DNA from 4 places in the Kitasatospora sp. NPDC034023 genome. Region 4 is predicted to be linked to each of the others. Evidence: riboswitches for the same ligand, from Rfam matches in the RefSeq annotation. Region 4 holds a riboswitch; each other region holds the start of a gene.
What was found. Region 4 has a riboswitch for cobalamin ahead of nicT (Nickel transporter NicT). Riboswitches for the same ligand answer to the same signal wherever they lie in the genome.
Positions count from the first base shown of each region.

Region 1: linked by a shared signal. The riboswitch ahead of ACZ52R_RS12335 (cobalamin biosynthesis protein) and the one ahead of nicT (Nickel transporter NicT) in region 4 are both predicted to bind cobalamin.
Region 2: linked by a shared signal. The riboswitch ahead of ACZ52R_RS20485 (ribonucleoside-diphosphate reductase subunit alpha) and the one ahead of nicT (Nickel transporter NicT) in region 4 are both predicted to bind cobalamin.
Region 3: linked by a shared signal. The riboswitch ahead of metE (5-methyltetrahydropteroyltriglutamate--homocysteine S-methyltransferase) and the one ahead of nicT (Nickel transporter NicT) in region 4 are both predicted to bind cobalamin.

Region 1 covers NZ_JBVIRY010000006.1:276,881-282,561, forward strand. The annotation lists gene ACZ52R_RS12325 (putative cobaltochelatase) at 1-388, opposite strand, end outside; gene ACZ52R_RS12330 (cobyric acid synthase) at 385-1,923, opposite strand; gene ACZ52R_RS12335 (cobalamin biosynthesis protein) at 1,920-2,906, opposite strand; cobalamin riboswitch at 3,060-3,191, opposite strand; gene ACZ52R_RS12340 (helix-turn-helix domain-containing protein) at 3,389-4,072, shown strand; gene ACZ52R_RS12345 (alpha/beta hydrolase family protein) at 4,198-5,334, shown strand.
Region 2 covers NZ_JBVIRY010000015.1:9,744-15,424, reverse strand. The annotation lists gene ACZ52R_RS20500 (glycosyltransferase family 2 protein) at 1-935, shown strand, start outside; gene ACZ52R_RS20495 (glycoside hydrolase family 26 protein) at 935-2,251, shown strand; gene ACZ52R_RS20490 (GH12 family glycosyl hydrolase domain-containing protein) at 2,347-3,684, shown strand; cobalamin riboswitch at 3,767-3,892, shown strand; gene ACZ52R_RS20485 (ribonucleoside-diphosphate reductase subunit alpha) at 4,084-5,681, shown strand, end outside.
Region 3 covers NZ_JBVIRY010000033.1:45,753-51,433, reverse strand. The annotation lists gene ACZ52R_RS33670 (NADH:flavin oxidoreductase) at 1-431, shown strand, start outside; gene ACZ52R_RS33665 (putative Ig domain-containing protein) at 675-2,684, opposite strand; cobalamin riboswitch at 3,246-3,471, shown strand; gene metE (5-methyltetrahydropteroyltriglutamate--homocysteine S-methyltransferase) at 3,628-5,681, shown strand, end outside.
Region 4 covers NZ_JBVIRY010000007.1:211,985-217,665, forward strand. The annotation lists gene ACZ52R_RS13720 (AAA family ATPase) at 1-12, shown strand, start outside; gene ACZ52R_RS13725 (hypothetical protein) at 44-1,717, opposite strand; gene ACZ52R_RS13730 (ArsR/SmtB family transcription factor) at 1,773-2,156, opposite strand; cobalamin riboswitch at 2,239-2,452, shown strand; gene nicT (Nickel transporter NicT) at 2,485-3,612, shown strand; gene ACZ52R_RS13740 (cupin domain-containing protein) at 3,766-3,999, shown strand; gene ACZ52R_RS13745 (M24 family metallopeptidase) at 4,102-5,208, shown strand; gene efp (elongation factor P) at 5,289-5,681, shown strand, end outside.

The sequences.
Region 1 (5,681 bases), on a different contig from region 4:
CCTTGGCGAGCAGCCCGGGCTCGTACGCCTTGACGCCCTCGGCCAGCGCGCGCTCCAGGTCGAGCGAGCCGACGATCCGGTCCTCGGCCACGCCGACCGGCAACTCGACCAGCTGGGACGGCCGTTCGTGGCTCCCGGCGGCGGAGTGCGGCCCGTCCGGGCACTGCGGGTCGGGCGCGGCCGGGTCGCAGGCGAAGCGGCAGCCGTCCACGGCGGCGATGGACGGCAGCAGGCCGGCCAGCGCGCGCACCATGGTCGACTTCGCGGTGCCCTTCTCGCCGCGGACCAGCACGCCACCCACGGCCGGGGAGACCGCGTTCAGCAGCAGCCCCAGCCGCAGGTCGGCCATGCCGACGATCGCGGTGAACGGATAGCGGACGTCAGTCATGCGTCACTCCCAGGTGCCCCGGGCGCCAGGAACGGCAGCGATCCGGCCGCCGGCACCCCGCCCTCGATCAGCTTCCACAGCGCGTCGGTGTCCGCGTGTTCCTCGATCAGGTCGCCCAGCCGGTCCAGCCGGGCCTCGCGCGCCTCGGCGAAGGAGGTGTCCGGCGCCGGGACGAACGCCCGGCCCGCCAACTCGGCGACCTCGCGCAGGAGTTCGCGACGGAAGTCGTCGTTCTCCAGCACGCCGTGCCAGGTCGTGCCCCAGACCGAGCCCACCCGGCAGCCGTCCAGACTCTGCCCTCGGCCATCGGAGACGAACGCCTGGCCCCCCTCCACGGCCACCACCCCGTGGTGGATCTCGTAGCCCTCGACCCGGTGCCCGAACGCCTCGCCGACCGGCCGCGCCAGCACCTTCTCGGCGCCGAACCGCACCTGCGTCGGCAGCAGGCCGAGCCCGTCGACGGCGCCCGCCTTGGACTCCACCTCGTCGACGATCCCGCGCGCCAGCATCTGGTAGCCGCCGCACACCCCGAGAACCGGCAGCCCGGCCGCCGCCCGCGCCTTCAGCGCCGGCTCCAGGCCGCGCTCGCGCAGCCAGGCGAGGTCCGCCACGGTGGCCCGGGTGCCGGGCAGCACCACCAGGTCGGCGTCGGCCAGCTCCTCGGGTCTGGTGGCCCAGCGCACCAGCACGCCCGGCTCCTGCGCCAGCGCGTCCAGGTCGGTGAAGTTGGACAGCCGGGGGAAGCGCACCACGGCCACCCGCAGCACGTCCGCCCCGAGCGGCCCGCGCCCGTCGACCCGGTCCACCACCGTCGACAGGTCCAGCGAGTCCTCGGCGTCCAGCCACAGTCCGGGCAGCATCGGCAGGGTGCCCAGCACCGGACGGCCGGTCAGCTCGTGCAGCATCTCCAGCCCGGGCGCCAGCAGCCGCGCGTCGCCGCGGAACTTGTTGACGAACCAGCCGGCCACGTGCCGCTGGTCCTCCGCCGACAGCAGCGCCAGCGTCCCGTACATCGCCGCGAACACGCCGCCGCGGTCGATGTCCCCGACCACCACCACCGGCAGCCCGGCGGCCGTGGCCAGGCCCATGTTGGCGATGTCGCGGTCGCGCAGGTTGATCTCGGCGGGCGAGCCGGCGCCCTCGCAGACGACCACGTCGTAGCGGCGGCGCAGGTCGGCCAGGCACTCCAGGGCGCGCTCCAGCAGGACGGGCTTGCGCTCGCGGTAGTCCAGCGCACCCACCTCGGCGACCGGCCTGCCCAGCAGCACCACCTGGCTGCGGCCGTCCGCGCCGGGCTTCAGCAGCACCGGGTTCATCGCCGCCTCCGGCTCCACCCGGGCGGCCTGCGCCTGCATCGCCTGGGCCCGCCCGATCTCGGCGCCGTCGGCGGTGACGAAGGAGTTCAACGACATGTTCTGCGCCTTGTACGGCGCGACCCGCACACCCTGGCGGGCCAGCCAGCGGCAGATGCCGGCCGTCACCACGCTCTTGCCCGCGTCCGAGGTCGTCCCGGCGACCAGCAGCGCGTTGCTCATGCCCCACCCCTCCTCTTACCGAACGCCCTGATCACGAGATGCCCCGCGACCGTCGTACCCAGTGCCAGCGCGCCCACCCGCCGGGAGAGCGCGCAGGCCCGCTCGATGTCGTCCACCGTCACCGGCCGCAGCTCCGCGCCCAGCACCGGACGGTGCTCCACGCGCTCGCCGTACTGCAGCGTGCCGCCCAGCCGCACGCCCACCGCCCCGGCGAACGCCGACTCCGCCTGGCCCGCGTTCGGGCTCGGGTGCGAGGAGCCGTCGCGCCGCCAGACCCGCCAGGCCGTCCGGGGCTGCGGGGCGGCGGCCACCGTCAGCAGTGCGGTCAGCCGGGCGCCCGGCCAGCCCGCCACGTCGTCCAGCCGGGCCGAGGCCCAGCCGAACCGGGCGTAGCGCGGCGAACGGTGTCCCACCATGGCGTCCAGGGTGTTCACCGCACGGAACGCCAGCAGCCCGGGCGTGCCCGCCAGGGCACCCCAGGCCAGCGCGTTCACCACGGCGTCGGCGGTGTTCTCGGCCACCGACTCGACCACCGCGCGGGCGATCTGCTGCCCGTCCAGCGCGCTCGGATCCCGCCCGCACAGGTGCGGCAGCCGCTCCCGCGCGGCCCGCAGGTCGCCGTCCTTCAGCGAGCGGCCGATGGCGCGGGCCTCCCGGGTGAGCGAGGTGCCGCCGAGGACCGTCCAGGTCGCGGCCGCCGCCAGCGCCGCCCGGCCCAGCGGGCGCCGGCCCACCGTACGGTCCAGGGCGAGCGCGCCCGCCGCGACCGCGCCCACGCACAGCGCCGTGTACCCGGCCCCGGCCGTACGGTCGTCGCGCCACAGGCGCCGCTCCAGCCGGGTCGCCGCGCTGCCGAAGACGGCCACCGGGTGGCCCCGGCGCGGGTCGGCGAAGCGGGCGTCGGCGGCGTAGCCCGCGACGGCGCCCAGTGCGAACGCGGCGGCGCGGGCCAGGGGGCGTCCGGTCGCAGGACGGACGGTCACAGGACGAACGCCGGAAGGGGGCTGATCGGAAGACAACTCATCGGGAGACAGCTCGGCGGAAGGCCGCTCGGAGTCCGGTGGGGCGGGGCAGCCTGCATCGCGTGCGTGTCCTCACTCAGGGTCCGCGCCCTGGATCGACGTAGCGGGGGCGAGAGTCTCCTGGCTTCCGGGTCGGACACACCCCCGGGGCCTTCCAGCGGCTTCTGACGGCCCGCCGTGGCGATCATTCCGAGCGTGCTCCCCGGTGACAGTGGCGGGACCGCGCCGGACTCGCACCGGCTTCCTCTCCATGCCTCCGATTGGCCCCAGGATCCCATCACGCGGCCGAACCGGGAGTCAACCGAGGTCACGGAGGGGTTGGTCACACCGGGCACCGCCCCGACGCGCTGTGGGATCGCCCAGCGGAGCACCGCCCCCGGACCGGCCGCTTCGTGGGTTCGGTCGCTGGGGCGCACCGCGGTCCGCGCCTACCGTTCGGTGGCATGCGTCGCAGAAAGACCCCCACTGTCCCGCCTCCGGTGCCGTTCTCCCCCGCGGCCGCCCGCGCCCACCGGGCCGGCCTCGGCCTGACCCCCGAGCAGGTCGCGGAGGGCATGGCCGCGCACGGCGTCCGGCTGCTGCCCGCCCACGTCCTCGCCTGGGAGGCCGGCGAGCTGCGCCCCAGCGAACCGGAGTTCGTCGCCCTCGCCCGCGCCCTCTGGTGCCCCGCCGCCCAGCTGATGGACACCCGCCCGGTACGGCTGCGCGACCACCGCGTCGCCCGTGAACTCGGCCAGGCCGCCGTCGCCGACCGCACCGGCACCGTCCTCGCCACCTACCGGCAGGCCGAACTGACCGGCCAATGGGACGGCGACGAGGAACAGACCCGCGCCCTCGCCGAGGTCCTCGACCTGACCCTGCCCGAGCTCGTGGAGGCCACCGGCCGCCGGGAGGCCCTCGGCCAGCTCCTCCGCCAGTGCGTCGCGGGCCGCTGGCAACCCCGCCTCCGCGCCCTCGCCCGCATCGTCCCGGCCCCCGCCGACACCCTCGCCGCCGCTCTCACCGTCCTCCACCAGGAACACCACGTCCCCACCCACTGGGGCGCCACCACCCGCGCCGCCCCACCCCCCACCACCGACTCCCTCACCCCCCGCTTCTGGCACCTCCTCGACGCCGCCACGGACTGACCCCGCGCCCCGACGCCGGACCCCGTCCCCGCGCCCCGACCCCGCGCCGAGTGACCCGGACGGCCCAGCCCGGTGGCCGGGCGGCCGGGGCGCCGGTGGACTGGTGCACGAACACCGTCCGGTCCGTGACCAACAGAGCGGGGATCGATATGCGCTGGGGAACCGCCGCCGTCGTGGCGGCCGCCGCCGTCGGAGCCGGGGCCGTCGTCCTGGTGATCGGCCGCCGGGCCTCCGAGCGGATGGTCCGCCCGGTCACGGCCGTGCAGGAGTCCGGGCCGGTCCTGGTCCGCGGCCTCGGCGTCGGGCGGATCACCTTCAGCCGCAGCCCCGAGAGCCTGCGTCCCGGCCGCTGGGCGGTCGAGTGGGACGACGGCGGCCACGCGGTCGTCGAGGAGGTCCTGCACAGCGACGAGGAGGGCGTCACCCGTCGGCTGGTCCGCGCCGACCGGGGCACCCTCGTCCCCGGCGCCGAGGTCCGCTTCACCCCGCGCGTCCACGTCGGCGACCCCACCCGGGCGCTCGGCCTCGCCTACACCGAGACCGCGGTCGACGGCGAACTCGGCGCCCTCCCCGCCTGGTATCTCGACGGCAAGCGCGGCACGTGGGTGATCCTCGTCCACGGCCCCGAGGCCGACCGCCAGCAGACCCTTCCGGTCCTGCCCGTCCTCGACCGTCTCGGCCTGCCCGCCCTCGCCGTCACCTACCGCGGCGACGAGGGCGCCCCGGCCTCCGCGGACGGGTACAGCCACTTCGGCGAGACCGAGTGGCGTGACGTCGAGGCGGCGGTACGGCTGGCGCTCGCCCACGGTGCGGGTCGGGTGATCCTCTACGGCTGGTCGGTCGGCGCCACGATGGTCCTGCAGACGGCGGCCCGCTCCGCCTGGGCGTACGCCGTCAGCGGCCTGATCCTCGACTCGCCGGTCCTCGACCTGCCGGCCACCGCCCGCGGCGACGCCGAACGGCTGGGCGTCCGGGGTGCGGCCGTCGAACTCGGCGCCCTCGCCGCCCAGGGCCGCACCGGCGTCGACCTCGCCGACTTCTCCCGCATCGCCGAGGGAGCCGACCTGCGCGTCCCGACCCTCCTCCTGCACAGTCCGGCCGACCGGGTCTCCCCGTTCCGCAGTGCCGAGCGCCTCGCCGCCGCCCGCCCCGACGTGGTCGGCCTCCAGCCCTTCCCCGGCGCCGACCACGGCACCCTCTGGAACTCCGCCCCCGACCACTACACCGAACTCCTCCGTCGCTGGCTCACCCCGCTCCTCTGACCGGGAGCCACCGCCCGTGCGGAGCGCGGGAAGTCGGACCCGCCGACTTCTCGTGCTCCAAGATCGGCCCGTCCCGCGCGCCCATCCGTCCGGATCCGGGCTCGACAGCCCTGCCGCCCGCCGACGGCTTCGGCGCGGCCCGCAGCGGTCGCCGCGCAGTGAGGGGCACATTTTTGGCCCCGCACACCACCCTCCCCCTCACGTTCCGTGACCGCTCGAACGGCCGCAGCAACCGTCGCGACTGACCTGGCATGAGCAGGTCACATGTTTCCGGCCAGGCGGTTTGCCTCTGTTGCCCGATCTTGCGGAGGTGTCGCCACCGGGCGCCCGGTCGTACGGACAACCGG
Region 2 (5,681 bases), on a different contig from region 4:
GCGTCTACACCCCCGACGTTCTCGCCGTCGGCGAGGGCCCGACCTCCTGGACCGACTACTTCAACCAGCAGAAGCGCTGGGCGTACGGCATCTGGGAGATCCTGCTCAAGAGCCGGCTGCGCTCCGGCATCAAGCTGCGGCTGCGCCAGCGGGTGCTCTACGGCCTGGTCCAGTTCTACTACCCGAGCGTGGCGATCAACACCGTCCTCGGCAGCCTCGCCACCTCCGTCTACCTGGCCCTCGGCGTCACCTCCATCCACCTCAACAGCACCCACTGGATGGCCCTGTGGGGCGCCAGCATGGGCAGCTGGTTCGTGCTGTGGCTGTGGCTGCGCCGCTTCAACCTGGCCGCGCACGAGCGGCGCGAGATCGGCGTGGCCGGCATGGGGCTGGCCATGTTCGCCGGCCCGGTCTACGTCGCCGCCGCGATCGCGGCGCTGTTGCGCCGCCCGCTCGCCTACGCCGTCACCGCCAAGGGCGACCTGCGCAGCGCCGAGTCGCTGTCGACCTTCCGGCTGCACCTGCTGTGGGCGGCGGTCGCGGGCGGGCTGCTCGGCGCGAGCTTCACGCTCCACCACGACATCTGGATCCTGCGGTTCTGGGCCGGCGTCAGCCTGTTCACCGGTCTCGCGCCGCTGGTGATCTCCTTCGTCAGCGGACGCCGCGAGGCCCGGGCCCAGCGGGCCGCCGCGGCCAGGGCCGCCGAGGCGCCCGCCGCCGACCGGCTGCCCGGCCACCTGCCCTCCCAGCGGACCGAACCGCCGCGCACCGGGGCAGCCGTCGGAGGACCCGTCGGAGAAAACGTCGAGGACGCCTTCGGAGAAGCCGTCGAGGAATCCGAGGAACCCGTCGAAGGAGCCCTCGCCGAGGACGAGTTCGAGGAGCTGCTGGAGCCGGCCCGGGCCGGCTCCCGGACCGAGCGGAGGAGCCGCTGATGCTGCGGATCACCGTCCCCCGGATCGCCGCCCTGGTCGCCCTGGCCCTGATGGTCGGGTACACCTTCGTCCTGGCGCCCCGGCTCTCCCGTGCGCACGACCTGGAGCCGTACACCTTCGCCGGCGCCGCCCCGACGGCGATGCCGAGTTGGCTGACCACCGCCCTGGCCGCGTCACCGACCGCCACCCCCGCGACGGCCGGCCAGAGCCCGACGGCGGCCGCGACGCCCACCACACCGCCCCCGCCCCCGCAGTTCCCGCCGGCCGGCGGCGCGTTCACCGGCATCATGACCAAGCCCGGCCCCTACGACCTCGGCCCGCTCGACGAGTTCACCGCGGCCGTCAAGCACCAGCCGAACGTGCTGGAGTTCTCGGTCGGCTGGTGGGACCGGAAGTTCGACCGCCGGGTCTTCGACACCGTCGCCGAACGCGGCATCATGCCGATGGTCGCCTGGGAGCCCTGGGACTACCGCAAGGAAGCCAAGGAGGACAAGCTCCGCGGCGAGCAGCCGGAGTACTCCCTCTCCAACATCATCGACGGCAGGTTCGACGACTACATCAAGACCTGGGCCGACGGCATCAAGGGCCTCGGCTACCCCGTCGCCCTGCGCTTCGCCCACGAGATGAACGGCTACTGGTACCCCTGGGCCGAGCAGTCCAACGGCAACAAGAAGGGCCAGTACGTCCAGGCCTGGCGGCACGTCCACGACATCTTCAAGCAGGCCGGCGCCACCCGGGTCACCTGGGTGTGGAGCCCCAACGTCGACTACGAGAACGCCACCAGCCTGAACACGCTCTACCCCGGCGACGACTACGTCGACTGGGTCGGCCTGTCCGGCTACTACGGCACCACCGGCGTCGAGAAGTACAAGTCGTTCGACCAGATCTTCCAGCCGACCATCGAGCAGATCCGGGCGTTCAGCCACAAGCCCGTGGTGATCACCGAGACCGGGGCCACCGACACCTCGGGGCTGAAGGCACAGTGGATCACCGAGATGTTCTCGCAGCTCGCCCAGCACCCCGACATCATCGGCGTGATCTGGTACGAGGCGAGGAAGGAGGTCGACTGGCGGGTGGCCGCGTCCCCCGCCGCCGCCCAGGCGTTCGCCGCCGGGGTCTCCGCGCCGCGCTACAACACGCCCTGGACCGTCCACTCCGAGCCGGCCCTGACCGTCACGGCGCCGGCCCCGGCACCCGCCCCTTCCCCCGACGCGCCGGCCTCCCCCAGCCCGTCGGCCACCACCCAGAAGCCTCCGGTCAAGAAGCCGACCTCGCCCGCGACCAAGCCCCGGTCGAGTTCCACGCCCGCCGGGTGAGCACGACCCCGCCCCGGCCCGCGTACCGGCCTACGACACCACCGCCCCGGCCCGCGCACCGGCCGCAGACACCGCAGCAGGGAGGCGAGAGCCCCATGACCCACCCCGTCGTGCCCGGAACCGGGCGCCGCGGCCTGCGCCCGTGGTGGTGGCTCGCGCCGACCATCGCGATCGTGCTGGCCCTGTGCGCGGTGCTGATCCCGCACGACTCGCGGGACCCGCAGGCGCCCGTCCGGGCGACCACGGCCGTCACCCCGCTGCCGGCCGCGACCGCCGGCGAGATCTGCTCCACCGGGCAGAACCGCTACCCGTCCCAGGCCGTCGACTCCGGCCGCTACCTGATCAACCCGAACGAGTGGAACGCCACCGGCGGCCTCTGCATCAGCAGCAGCGGCGCCGGCACCGACTTCCGGGTGACCCGCAGCGGGATCAGCCCCGCCAGCCTCACGGACCCGGACCGCGGCCCCGGCGCCTACCCGCACATCAGCACCCAGCTCCAGCCCGGCACCGGCCCGCTGCCCATCCCGGTGGACAACCTGCGGTACGCGACCAGCAGTTGGCAGACCACCCAGGTCGACGGCGGCGTCTACAACGTCTCGTACGACGTCTGGTACAGCAACAGCCGGACCAGCTGCTCCTTCACCGAGAGCGCCGAGCTGATGATCTGGCTGCGCGGCAACGGCAAGACCCCGTTCGGCCAGCGGACCGGCGACCTACAGGTCGGCGGCACCTCCTACCGCGTGTACGAGGCCCCGAAGAAGAGCAGCCACACCCTGATCACCTACGAGATGGCCACCGGCACGACCTCCGTCACCGACCTGGACCTGCGGGCCTTCACCCGCGACGCCATCCAGCGCGGCTACGTCCCGGCCGGCTCGTACCTGTGCGCCGTCCAGGCCGGGTTCGAGATCTGGGACGGCGGCGCCGGCCTCGGCAGCGACTCCTTCTCGTTCCAGGCCGCCGCCGGACAGCCGAGCGGCGCGATCACCTCGGCCCTGCCCGGTCTCTGTCTGGACAGCCGGGTGGCGGGCGATCCGGCCGCGGTCGGCGCCGGCACCTGCGACGGCTCGCCGGCCCAGACCTGGACGATGGGGGACAACGGCTCGATCGGGCAGAACGGGCGCTGCGTCGAGGACCCGGGCCTCGGTTTCCCCGTCCTCACCGGCTGCACCTCGCGGCCCGACCAGCGCTGGCGGGTGACCCCCACGGGACAGCTCGCCAACCAGGACACGGGGCGCTGCGTCGAGAATCCGGGTGCTGCCGGGAGTGCGGGTCCGAGCGCTGCCGCCAGTGCCGGTCCGAGCGCCTCCTCGAGCGGGACTGCGAGCGCCTCCGCGGGCGCCTCTGCGAGCGCCTCCGCGGGCGGGACCACCCAGGTGCGGATGCGCCCGTGCGATGCCCGTACGGGCCAGGGATGGCACCCTCCAGCCTGAGCAGATTATCGCACGATGAGTCGAACAGTCGTGCCCCGCGACACTACATGTGGGGCTGCATCGGACTCGCGCCACTAGATGTATGCTCATCCCTGCTGTCGATGCAGGGGAACCCGGTGGGAATCCGGGACTGCCCCGCAGCGGTGAGCGAGCGGCTCCAAGAGCCCTGCCCGCGAGTCCGATGACCTGCCGACAGCGTGCGCCACGGCCCTCCCGCAGAGGCCGCGCCAGCACCAGCAGTACCTTCCGGGCCTCGCGGGCGGGCCGGGGATGCCACCGTCGCACGGACGCCGCTTGCGCCCGCGCGCGTGCTCCCCTGCCCCGATCGCCCGGTACTCCGATCACCGCCGACGATCGCCGCCAGGAGAGAGCGCCTTGACCACCGCTGCCTCAGCCACCCTGCCCGCCCAGGGCTCCGGTACCGCCTTCACCGACCCGAAGGTCTCCGACCCCGGCGGCGCCCTGCTGCGGCTGCTCACCGACCGCAGCGTCGACCTCACCGAGGTCGACCCCGGCCATGTCGCCGCCGCCGCGCTGCGCGGCCGCCACGCCGGCTCGGACTTCGCCGAGCTGCGCGGGCTGGCCGTGGACGCCGCCGCGTCGATGATCGCCGAGGACCCCCAGTACTCGAAGCTCGCCGCCCGCCTGCTCGCCCTGGAGATCGTCGACGAGGCGAACAGCCAGGGCTCCACGTCCTTCTCCGCCTCGATCACCGTCGGCCACGCCGAGGGCCTGATCGGCGACACCACCGCGGAGTTCGTCGCCAAGCACGCCGCCGCCCTGGACGCGCTGATCGACACCAAGGGCGACGACCGCTTCGAGTACTTCGGCCTGCGCACCGTGCAGTCCCGCTACCTGCTGCGCCACCCGATCACCCGCAAGGTGATCGAGACCCCGCAGCACTTCCTGCTCCGCGTCGCCTGTGGCCTGGCGGTCGGCGACAACGAGCAGTCCGTGCGCGAAGTCGCCGAGCTGTACGGCCTGATGAGCCGCCTGGAGTACCTGACCTCCTCGCCGACGCTCTTCAACTCCGGCACCCGCCACCCGCAGATGTCGAGCTGCTACCTGCTCGACTCCCCGCTGGACAACCTGGACTCGATCTACAACCGCTACGCGCAGATCGCCCGCCTGTCCAAGCACGCCGGCGGCATCGGCCTGTCCTACTCGCGCATCCGCTCGCGCGGCAGCCTGATCCGCGGCACCAACGGCAAGTCCAACGGCATCGTGCCGTTCCTGCGCACCCTCGACTCCTCCGTCGCCGCCGTCAACCAGGGCGGCCGTCGCAAGGGCGCCGCCTGCGTCTACCTGGAGACCTGGCACGCCGACATCGAGGAGTTCCTCGAGCTGCGCGACAACACCGGCGAAGAGGCCCGCCGCACCCACAACCTCAACCTGGCGCACTGGATCCCGGACGAGTTCATGCGCCGGGTCAACGCCAACGCGGACTGGTCGCTGTTCTCCCCGGCCGACGTGCCCGAGCTGGTCGACCTGTGGGGCGCCGACTTCGACGAGGCCTACCGCAAGGCCGAGCTGGCCGGCAAGGCCGTGCGCACCATCCCCGCGCAGACCCTGTACGCCCGCATGATGCGCACCCTCGCGCAGACCGGCAACGGCTGGATGACCTTCAAGGACGCCTCCAACCGCGCCGCCAACCAGACCGCGCTGCCGGGCCGCACGGTGCACTCCTCCAACCTGTGCACCGAGATCCTGGAGGTCACGGACGACTCCGAGACCGCCGTCTGCAACCTCGGCTCGGTCAACCTCGGCGCCCACGTGGCCCCCGGGGCGTCCGCCGACGACCTGCTGGGCGCCATGGACTGGGAGCGGCTCGACGCCACCGTGCGCACCGCCGTCACCTTCCTCGACCGCGTCGTGGACATCAACTTCTACCCGACCACCGAGGCCGGCACCTCCAACTCCCGCTGGCGGCCCGTGGGCCTCGGCGTGATGGGCCTCCAGGACGTCCTCTTCAAGCTGCGGCTCGACTTCGACTCCGC
Region 3 (5,681 bases), on a different contig from region 4:
ACTCGCAGTGGAAGGCGGAGAACTACGACGCCCGCCTCGCCGAGACCCCGCAGGAACTGGAAGCGATCCTCACCCCGCTCGCGGAGGCCGGCGCCGACGCCTTCCACGCCTCGACCCGCCGCTACTGGATCCCCGAGTTCGACGGCTCCGACCTCAACCTGGCCGGCTGGACCAGGAAGCTCACCGGCCGCACCGCCATCACCGTCGGCTCGGTCGGCCTCGACGGCGACTTCGTCCGCGCCTTCATGGGCGAGGGCGCCCCGGTCCAGGGCATCGACAACCTGCTCGACCGGCTGGAGCGCGACGAGTTCGACCTGGTCGCCGTCGGCCGCGCCCTCCTCCAGGACCCGCAGTGGGCCGCGAAGGTCCTCGCCGGCCGCTTCGCCGACCTGCACCCTTACGACGCCGCCGCAGTCCGCACCCTGAGCTGACCCCCCCGCCCCGAGGCCCTGCCGCGCGGCGCGCGCGAGAGGGCCGGAGGGCCGGGCAGACCGGCCACACCCCGGATACCTACCGGAAGTCGGCCGGCCTGCTGACGGCCGGCGCGCAGAGCGGCTGACCGTTCGGCAGGCGCACCACCCCGCCCGGTGGTCCGCCGCTGCCGACGGGTGGAAGGCGGTGGGGCTGCGGCAGCCGGCTGCCGCAGCCCCACGGATCGTACGGTCAGGAGATGGTCAGGACACGGTGAGGGCCGTGTCGTCGATGACGAAGCTCGTCTGGAGGGAGCTGTCCTCGGTGCCGGTGAACTTCACGGTGACGTTCTGGCCGGCGTAGGCGGAGAGGTCGAAGGTGCGCTGCTGGTAGCCGGCCGCGGCGTCCACGTTGGAGTAGGTCTTCAGCGTGGTGCCGTTGACCGAGACGGTCAGCTTGTCGTACGCGGTGCTGCCCGACTCCGCGGTGTCGATGTGCAGGTAGAAGCTGAGGGCGGCCTTGCAGCCGGCCGGTACGGCCAGGGTCTGGGCGAGCGTGTCGGTGTGGGCGGAGCCGTAGCCGTCGAGCCAGGACTTCCAGCTGCCGCCGTGGGCGGGCTCACTGCCGGAGTTGTCGATCACGCCGGCGCTGGCCGTCCACGGGGTGGCGCTGCCGGTCTCGAAGCCGGGGTTGCCGAGGAGCTGGGCGGGGGTGCAGCCGCCGCCGGCGCCGGTGACGGTCCAGCCGAAGGTGGTGGAGCCGCTGGCGCCGGTGCCGTCGGTGGCGGTGACGGTCACGGTGAAGGTGCCGGCGGTGTTCGCGGTGCCGGTGATCAGGCCGGTGGCGGCGTCGACGCTCAGGCCGGCGGGCAGGCCGGTGGCGCCGTAGCCGAGGGACTGGCCGGAGGCCGAGTCGGTGGCGTGGATCTGCAGGCTGACGGCGGAGCCCTGGGCGGTGCTCTGGCTGCCCGGGTTGGTCACGGTGACGGTGTTGCCGCCGGTGCTGCCGTTGGTGAAGGCGGCGGTGCCGTTGGGCGTGCCGAGGCCGGTCGGGCCGTCGTAGCCGGCGGCGGCGGTGCACAGGTAGGACGGGGAGCAGCTGCCGTTGGCGCCGCTGGTGACGTCGTACAGGGAGCCGGTGTGCGCGTACGGGTAGGAGGCCGGGGCGGTGCCGGCGGCCGGGGTGCCCGCCAGGGCGTAGACGGAGGCGATGATCGGGGAGGAGGCGCTGGTGCCGCCGTAGACGTTCCAGCCCGAGCCGCCGTAGGTCTGGTAGACGGCGACGCCGGTGGCCGGGTCGGCGACGGCGGAGACGTCGGCGACGGTGCGCTTGCCGCAGCCGGTGTCGTGCTGCCAGCTCGGCTTGGCGTCGTAGGCGGAGCAGCCGGAGCCGGCGCCGTTGCCGCCGGAGCTGCTGCCCCAGACCTTCTCGGTCCAACCGCGGGCGGTGGAGGCGCGGTTGAGGCTGGTGCCGCCGACGGCGGTCACGTACTGGGAGGCGGCCGGGTACTCGACGCCGTAGCCGGAGTCACCGGAGGAGACGGTGATGGCGACGCCGGGGTGGTTGAAGTAGCTGGTGTCGGAGCTCGGGTCGGTGGAGTCCTCGCCGCCGCCGTAGCTGTTGGAGACGTACTTGGCGCCCATCGAGACGGCGGTGTTGACGGCGGCGCCGAGGTTGCTCATGTTGGCGTCGTCGGACTCGACCAGCAGGATGTGGCAGTTGGGGCAGACGGCGCTGACCATGTCGACGTCGAGCGAGATCTCGCCGGCCCAGCCGCTGTCGGCGGTCGGGTAGCTGGTGCCGCCGCGCTGGTCGACCTTCCTGAAGCAGCCGTTGGCGGTGGTGCAGGCGGGCAGGCCGTACTGGGAGCGGTAGGTGGCGAGGTCGGACTCCGCGTTGGGGTCGTCCTGGGCGTCGACGATGGCGACGGTGGCGCCGGCGCCGGCCGAGGTCGGGAGGTTGTAGGCGGAGGCGAGGTCGCTGGGGCCCAGGCCGGAGGGGTTGATGTCCGGAGCCAGGGCGAGGTGCTGGACGAGGTCGGTGCGGGCGAGCGCGAGGCAGGCCATTTCGCCGGGGTGGGTCGGGGCGGCGCAGACGTGCTTGGTGGTGACACCGGTGGTGGGGCCGGTGCCGGCGGTCCCGCCGGGGACGGCGGCGGCGCCGGGGGCGGTGGCCGCGAGCAGGCCGGTGGCGGCCAGCGCGAAGGCGGGCAGGGCGGCGAGCAGTCTGCGCGCCCGGGCAGGGCGCGCACCGCTGGGGGAGTGGAAGCGCAAGAGTCGACCCTCCGTGGGGGTGAGGGCGCGGCCGGTGCCGGCAGTTGGGGTGCTCGCCGGGACGGGCTCGGGCCCGTGCTGACGGATCACGTGCAGGTGCTCGTCGGCCACGGCGGATGGCCGTGGACCGGCATGGTGCTTGCGCTGTACGGGAGGTGGGGCACGCACCCCGGGTGAGCAGGGTGGTGTGGCCATGACATGCATGGGCATGTCGGAGGCCCGTACCGTTCACGGTCGGGCCCGGCCGCTTCGGCACCGCCATGAGGTTACTGACGGGTGTTCGACAACCTCAAGGTGCCGTTCGCAGCCTTTACCGGGCTTTGCCCATCAATTGTCCGGAGGATGAGGCGGGTTGCTCCGCACCGGCGGAGGCGGGCTGCTCCGCACCGGCGGAGCCGGGTCGCGACGCCGGTGGGTGTCGGTGGGTCCCGCCGTGACGAGCCGTCATGTTCCGACTCCCGCGATGGGGAAGCCTGGTCCTCCGGCCGCTCCTCGCGTCGACGCCGTCCCAGTATCCGGACGATTTGAGCGAATCCCTGTTCAGCTCCCGCGGTCCTGCGCCTAAGCTGGCCGTGCAGCTGGTTCGCCCTGTCCGCCAGGCAGGCGCGTCGCAAGAGGGAACCCGGTGGGAATCCGGGACTGCCCCGCAGCGGTGAGTGGGAACGACCGCCGTCATACGCACTGGGCCCGGGACGGGTCTGGGAAGCGACGGCCAGTAGGTGTCCGCCCTGGAAGCAGGGCGGCTGTGCCCGCGAGTCCGAAGACCTGCCACTGCCCGCGCGCGACCGATCGCGCGCGGAGATCCGGTGACCTCGAGGGCGGGTCGGCGTACCTACCAGACGGAGCCGCGCCCACGTGCGGGCGCCCGTCCGGTTCGTCACCCCTTCGCGCCTTCGTCCCGTCATCGGGGACCAGAGGAATCAGGCTCGCGAAGGAGAGTCCCTTGACAGCGAAGTCCGCAGCGACCACCACCAGCACCACCGCAGTCGCCACCACCGCCACCACCACCGGCGCCGCAACCACCACCGCAGCCACCGCGTACGGCTACCCCCGGCAGGGTCGCAACCGGGAACTGAAGAAGGCGATCGAGGGGTACTGGAAGGGCGCGGTCACCGCCGAGGCGCTGCTGAACACCGCCGCCGACCTGCGCCGGGAGAGCTGGGCCCAGCTCGCCGAGGCCGGGGTTGGGGAAGTCCCGACCGGAGACTTCTCCCTCTACGACCACGTGCTGGACACGACGGTCGCCGTCGGCGCGATCCCCGCCCGACACCGGTCCGCGGTCGACACCGATCCCCTGGACGGCTACTTCGCCATGGCACGCGGCACCCAGGAGGTGGCGCCGCTGGAGATGACCAAGTGGTTCGACACCAACTACCACTATCTCGTACCGGAGTTGGGCTCCGACACGGTCTTCGCCGCGAACCCGGCCAAGGCGGTCGCCGAGCTGCGCGAGGCCCTCGTCCTCGGCCACGCCGCCAGGCCGGTGCTGGTCGGTCCGGTGACCTACCTGCTGCTCGCCAAGCCCGCTCCCGGGGTGGCCGAGGACTTCCAGCCGATCACCCTGCTGGACCGGCTGCTGCCCGTCTACGCCGAACTGCTCGCCCACCTGCGGGCGGCGGGCGCCGAATGGGTGCAACTGGACGAGCCCGCCCTCGTCCAGGACCGCACCCCGGCCGAACTCAACGCCGCCGCCCGCACCTACCGCGAGCTGGGCGGCCTCGCCGACCGGCCCAAGCTGCTGGTCGCGAGCTACTTCGACCGCCTCGGCGACGCCCTGCCGGTGCTCGCCAAGGCCCCGGTCGAGGGCCTGGCGCTGGACTTCACCGGCCCGGCCGCCGCCAACCTGAACGACCTCGCCGCCGCCGGCGGCCTGCCCGGCAAGCGGCTGGTCGCGGGAGTCGTCGACGGCCGCAACATCTGGATCAACGACCTGGAGAAGTCGCTGGCCACCCTGGCGACCCTGCTCGGCCTCGCCGACAGCGTGGACGTCGCGCCGTCCTGCTCCCTGCTGCACGTGCCGATCGACGCCGCCGCCGAACGCGACATCGACCCGCAGATCGCCCGATGGCTGGCCTTCGCCCGGCAGAAGGCCGCCGAGGTCGCCCTGCTGGCCCGCGGTCTGCGGGAGGGCGCCGGTGCGATCACCGCCGAACTCGCCGCGAACCGCGCCGACCTGGCCTCCCGGGCCACCTCCCCGATCACCCGCGACCCGGCGGTCCGGGCCCGGGTCGCCGCCGTCACCGGGGCCGACACCCGCCGCGCCCAGCCCTACCCCGTCCGGGCGGCGGCCCAACGCGCCCGGCTCGGCCTGCCGCTGCTGCCGACCACCACCATCGGATCCTTCCCGCAGACCACCGAACTGCGCGTCGCCCGCGCCGACTTGGCGGCCGGTCGGATCGACGCGGGCGCGTACCGCGAGCGGATGGCGGCCGAGGTCCGCGAGGTCATCGCCTACCAGGAGAAGGCCGGACTGGACGTCCTGGTGCACGGCGAGCCCGAACGCAACGACATGGTCCAGTACTTCGCCGAGCAGCTCACCGGCTACCTGGCCACCCGGCACGGCTGGGTGCAGTCCTACGGCACCCGCTACGTGCGGCCCCCGGTCCTCGCGGGGGACATCTCCCGCCCGCGCCCGATGACCGTCGACTGGTTCCGCTACGCGCAGGGCCTGACCGCCCGCCCGGTCAAGGGCATGCTCACCGGCCCGGTCACCATGCTCGCCTGGTCCTTCGTCCGCGACGACCAGCCGCTCGCCGACACCGCCCGCCAGGTCGCCCTCGCCCTGCGCGACGAGGTCACCGACCTGGAGGCCGCGGGCGCCGCCGTCGTCCAGGTCGACGAGCCGGCCCTGCGCGAAACCCTCCCGCTGCGGGCCGCCGACCGCCCGGCGTACCTCGACTGGGCCACCGAGTCCTTCCGCCTCGCCACCTCCGGCGTCCGCGCCGACACCCAGGTCCACACCCACATGTGCTACGCCGAGTTCGGCGCCATCATGAC
Region 4 (5,681 bases):
CTGTCGAGCTAGGCCTTACGGTCCGGGCTCTATGGTCTGGGCCCTACGGTCCGGTACGGAAGGACACCCGGGTGCGGCGCTCGCCGGTGCGGATGGTGAGCCCGTGCTCGGGGAGGGCGGCCGGGTCGCCGCCGTCGGCGAGCCAGCAGGCGACGGCGGAGCCGAGCAGCAGCGGATCGACGCTGGGGGCGGTGCCCGTCCAGTCCGGTTCGGCGCAGGCCGCCAGCAGCAGGCCGGTGCGCAGCCGGAGCAGGTGACGGTCCGGGCCGAGGGCGGCCACCGCGACGGCGAGGCCGGGGAGTTCGGCGGCGGAGTCGGCGAGCCAGCGTTCGGCGGGGCGCTCGGCGTGCACCTCGGTCCGGGCGAGGACCTCGGCCGTGTAGCGCAGGGCGTCGCCGGGGTGCTCGTCGGTGAGGGCGTGGAAGCCCCGTGGGCTGTGGTCCTTCGGGTCGAAGGGGTAGCGCCGCAGGCTGACCTCCGTCCCCTCGCTCGCGCCCTCGACGTCGTAGGCGGTGGGCCGGTCGGCGGCTCCGGGGCCGAGGACGGGCTTGGGGTAGGGCGGCAGGGCCGGTTCGTCCCCTGGTTCGTCCAGTTGCTCCAGGAAGGAGTAGAGCAGCGGGCGCAGCACCCGGGCGGATTCGCCGCGGCGGGCGAGTGAGCGGTCGGTGATCTCGCGCAGGTCGGCGGGGTCCCGGGCCAGAGCCTTCTCGACCTGGGCGGGGAGGTCTCCGTCGGGGTCGAGCACGGGTGCGGCCTGGCCGAAGGCGTAGCTGGGGGAGCGCGGGTCGAGCTCGGCGGCGCCGGTGGCGACGAGCATGGTGGGGCGTTCCAGGGCGGCGCCGTAGAAGGAGACCGAGCCGTGGTCGCCGATCAAGACGTCGGCGGCGACCAGGGCGGCCTGCCAGCCCTGGTGCGGCGGGATCAGGCGCAGGCCCATCCGGCGGGCGGCGTCGAGCAGGGACTCCGGGTCGTGCCGACTCCAGATGTTGGGGTGCAGGACGACGGCCACGGTGTACTCGTCGGCGGGCAGCCGGCGGACCAGGCGCTGGGGCAGGTCGGGGCGGCGGCCGAATAACGAGTGCTCGCTCCAGGTGGAGTTGACGACGACGAGCCGTCGGCCGTCGACGGCGCCGAGTGCGGCGCGGTAGGTGTCGCGGGAGCGTCGGCTGTGCAGCATCCGGTCGAAGCACGGGTCGCCGACCACGTGGGCGACGTCCAGTGCCTCGGGGCAGGAGTCCCGCAGGCGGTCCAGTTGCTCGGGGTGGGAGAGGCCGAGGACGTCCACGAACACCCGCCCGCGGTGGGTGAGTTCGTTGCGGGACAGGCCGGCGGCGCTGACCGTGTCGCCGGTGGACTCGGTCACCAGGCGGTTGTAGCCGGCGCCGTGGGGGAGGACGACGAGCCGGGCGTCCAGGCGGTGCATGGAGGAGTGGACGGCGCAGGCGACGGCCAGGTCGAAGCGGTGCCGGACGGCGTCCTCCCAGTCCAGCACGGTGAAGCCGGGCAGGCCGTGCAGGTACTCGTCGAGGGCGCGGTCGGCGAAGGCGGAGCCGGGGTTGACGGTGAAGTACCGGGCGATGCCGTCGGGGTTCAGCAGGGTGAGGACGTCCAGGACCCGGGTGGCCGAGGTGAGGGTGCGGGCGACCGCCAGCACGCGGGCCTTGACCGGTCGGGTGTTCCAGCGGTCGGCGGGCCAGACGTGGGGGTGGGACGGCACACCATGATCGTACTCATCCGGGGTGGCGCGCCGGGTGCTGTTTCCCGAGTGTCGGTCAGCCCGCCGCTGCGGTGGGCTCGTGATGCTCGGCGGCGGCGCACGCGTCGAGGAGGGGGCGCATGTCCTCGTCCACGAGCCGGTAGCGCACCACACGTCCGTCCTTGTCGCCGGTGACCACGCCGGCCGTGCGGAGCAGCCGCAGGGCCTGGGACACGGCGGTGTCGCGCATGCCGGTGGCGACCGCGAGATCGGTGACGGCGAGCGGGCCGGCCCGGTGGAGGGCGAGCAGCAGGGCGAGCCGTCCGGGGTCGGCGAGCAGGGAGAACCGCTCGGACCAGGACCGGACGTGCGCGGCGTCGCCGATCGCGGCGATGGCCTCGCAGACCCGGTGTCCGTCGATGGTGCGGTGGCCCGCGCGGTCGGCCGGTACGAGATGCATGCGGACATTCTTGCAGGCGGCGTGCTGTGATCCTGGACACCTGCGCAGGTGCGCAGCCTTGCATGGGTCGGGGCGTGGCCCCTACGGTGTAGCCCGCCGTGGTGCTCGGGAAGACCGGTGACGGACCCTCAGGGGTCCGGATTCCGGAGCGGCCCTCGCCACTGTGATCGGGTCACTCCTCCGTCCCCGGAGGAGTGTCGTCCGTACCCACGACGCCACTGGGTGCCTCGCGCACCTGGGAAGGCGGGTACGGACGTCCCGTAAGCCAGGAGACCGGCCACGGCATCTCACGAAGTGATTCCACGAGGTGCTGGAGCGTGATCCGAAGATGACCCTGCCCGAAACCGCCGCCGCAGACGTGAAAGCGGGCGTGAGAACGGTCCCGTCCGTGCTGCCCACCTTCCGGTGGAAGCGCGAGGACACCGTCCGTACGGCCGGGCTGATGGGGGTGATCCTGGCCATGCACGTGGTGGCCTTCGGGACGCTCATCTTCCTGGTCGCACCCGAACGGTACGCGGTCGGTACCCAGGTCTTCGGGGTGGGCCTGGGTATCACCGCGTACACCCTCGGCATGCGGCACGCCTTCGACGCCGACCACATCGCGGTGATCGACAACACCACCCGCAAGCTCATGGCGGACGGCAAGCGGCCGGTCTCGGTGGGCTTCTGGTTCGCCCTCGGGCACTCCTCGATGGTGGTCCTCATGTCCGCCCTGGTGGCGGGCGGCGCGCAGCTGGCGAGCACGCTGATGGACGACGACTCGGCCACCCACAAGTGGCTCGGCATGATCGGGACGACCACCTCCGGCGTGTTCCTCTACCTGATCGGCGCGCTCAACCTGGCGGCGCTGCTCGGCATCATCAAGGTGTTCCGGGCGATGCGGGCCGGGCAGTACGACGAGGCGGAGCTGGAGGCGCACCTCGACTCGCGCGGCTTCATGGCCCGGGTGCTGAACCGGGCGACCCGCTCGATCACCCGGCCCGGGCAGATGTTCCCGGTCGGCATGGTGCTGGGCCTGGGCTTCGACACCGCGACCGAGGTCACCCTGATGGTGATGGCGGGCTCGGGCGCGGCCTCCGGGCTGCCCTGGTACGCGATCGTCTGCCTGGCGCTGCTGTTCGCGGCCGGGATGAGCCTGTTCGACACCCTGGACGGGACGTTCATGAACTTCGCGTACCAGTGGGCCTTCGCCAACCCGGTTCGCAAGGTGTACTACAACCTGACCATCACTGGGCTGTCGATCGCGGTGGCCTTCATCATCGGCACCATCGAACTGATCGGCGTGCTGCACGAGAAGCTCGACCTGACCGACCCGGTGACCGGCTGGATCGCGGACATCTCGCTGGACAACGTCGGCTACGCGATCGCCGGGCTGTTCGTGGTGGTCTGGGCGGTGGCGATCGGGTACTGGAAGCTCGCCCGGGTCGAGAAGCGCTGGGCACCCGAGGGGTCGTGAGCCGGAGGGCATGAGAGTGGCTCATGGGGCCGGGGCATGAGCCGCGCTCATGCGGCAGCGCCATGAGCTCGACTCATGCGGCCGCCCCATGAGGACAGCTCATGCGGCAGCGCCATGAGCGTCACTCATGCGGCCGCCCCATGAGGACAGCTCATGCGGCAGCGCCATGAGCGTCACTCATGCGGCCGCGAGCAGCACCCGGCCGGAACGGTGGAGATCATCCGGGTCGACGAGGGCGAGCCGGCCCTGGTGCACGACGAGCGCGGACACCCGGTGCCGGTCGGCAGCACGGTCTTCTTCGGCGCCTCCTACCCGCACGTCTGCCGCAACCCGGGGCGGCGGATGCCGGCGCTGACCATGGTGGTCTCCGCCCGGCCGCCGCGCTGACCCCTGTCCTCGCGCGCCGAACGGCGCCTGCCCGAGGTGTCCCGGGGTTCCGTCGGGAGTGCTCGGCGGGCGGTTCGGCCCGGGGGTTCGTAGGCTCGACGCATGGCGGATGCGTACGCGGGTCGGCGGGAGCGGGTGAGGGAGCACTGCAGTGCGGCCGGGGCCGATGCGGCGCTGATCACCCGGGCGGCGAACGTGCGGTATCTGACGGGCTGCGCGCCCTGTGGAGCGACCTTGCTGCTGACCAGGGAGCGGGTGTTGCTCGCGCTGCCGGACGACCTGCCGCCGGACGACTCCGGGGAGCACCTGATCGCCCCGGACGTCCCCCAGCTGCCGGTGGCGGCCGGGGCGGACACCGCGCTGGCCGCCGCGGCCGCCGCGGCGAGCTTCGGGGTGGCGGCTCTGGCGGTGGAGGAGCACGACCTGACCGTCAGCCGCCACCGGGCGGTGGCGGGCCTGGCCGAGCGGGCCCGGTTGGTCGACCTGGGGCAGGTGGTCGAGCGGCTGCGGGTGGTCAAGGACGAGCACGAGATCGCCGATCTGCGGATCGCCGCCGAGATCGCCGACCAGGCGCTCGGCGAGCTGCTGGAGTCGATCCTGGTCGGCCGCACCGAGCGGCACCTGGCGATGGAGCTGGAGCGCCGGATGATCGACCACGGCGCGGACCGGGCCGCCTTCCCGGTGTCGGTCGGCACCGGCAGCCACTCCGGCCAGGCCGCCCACCAGCCGACCGACCGCCGGGTGGAGGAGGGTGACTTCCTGACCGTCGTGATGGGCGCGCAGTACCGCGGTTACGGCGTTTCCACCGCCCGCACCTTCGTGATCGGGGCCGCGCCCGCGCCCTGGCAGGTGGAGCTGCACCGGCTGGTCTTCCGGGCCCAGCGGGCCGGCCGGGAGGCGCTCGGACCGGGCGTGGAGCAGTGCGTACCCGACCGGGCCGCCCGGCAGGTCCTGGAGGCGGCGGGCCACAGCGAGGCCTCGCCGCACCCGGTGGGCCACGGCATCGGGTTGGAGATCCGGGAGGCGCCGCGCCTCGGTCCGTCGGACATGGGTAAACTGGACAGCCGCGTGCCGGTCACCGTCGGCCCAGGGGTTCATCTCCCGGGCAAGGGTGGTGTCCGGATCGAGGACACGCTCGTCGTCCGCCCCCTCGAAGAGGGCGGGCCCGAGTTGCTCACCATCACCACCAAGGAGCTCCTCGCCCTGTGACCGCGGCCGCTCGACGGCCGTGGGCGGCAGGACGCAATCCCTTGGTTCCTTGACAGCTATATCCAGGAGTAAGTGCGCCCGTGGCTTCCACGAACGATCTCAAGAACGGCATGGTCCTCAAGCTGGACGGCGGCAAGCTCTGGTCTGTCGTCGAGTTCCAGCACGTGAAGCCCGGCAAGGGCCCGGCCTTCGTGCGTACCAAGCTCAAGGAGGTCCTGACCGGCAAGGTCGTCGACAAGACCTTCAACGCGGGCACCAAGGTCGAGACCGCCAACGTCGACAAGCGCGGCATGCAGTTCTCGTACATGGACGGCGAGAACTTCGTGTTCATGGACATGGACACCTACGACCAGCTGACCATCGAGAAGGCCGTCGTCGGCGACGCCGCCAAGTACCTGCTGGAGGGCTTCGAGGCCCTGGTCGCCACCAACGAGGGCGCGGTGCTGTACATCGAGCTCCCGACCTCCGTCGAG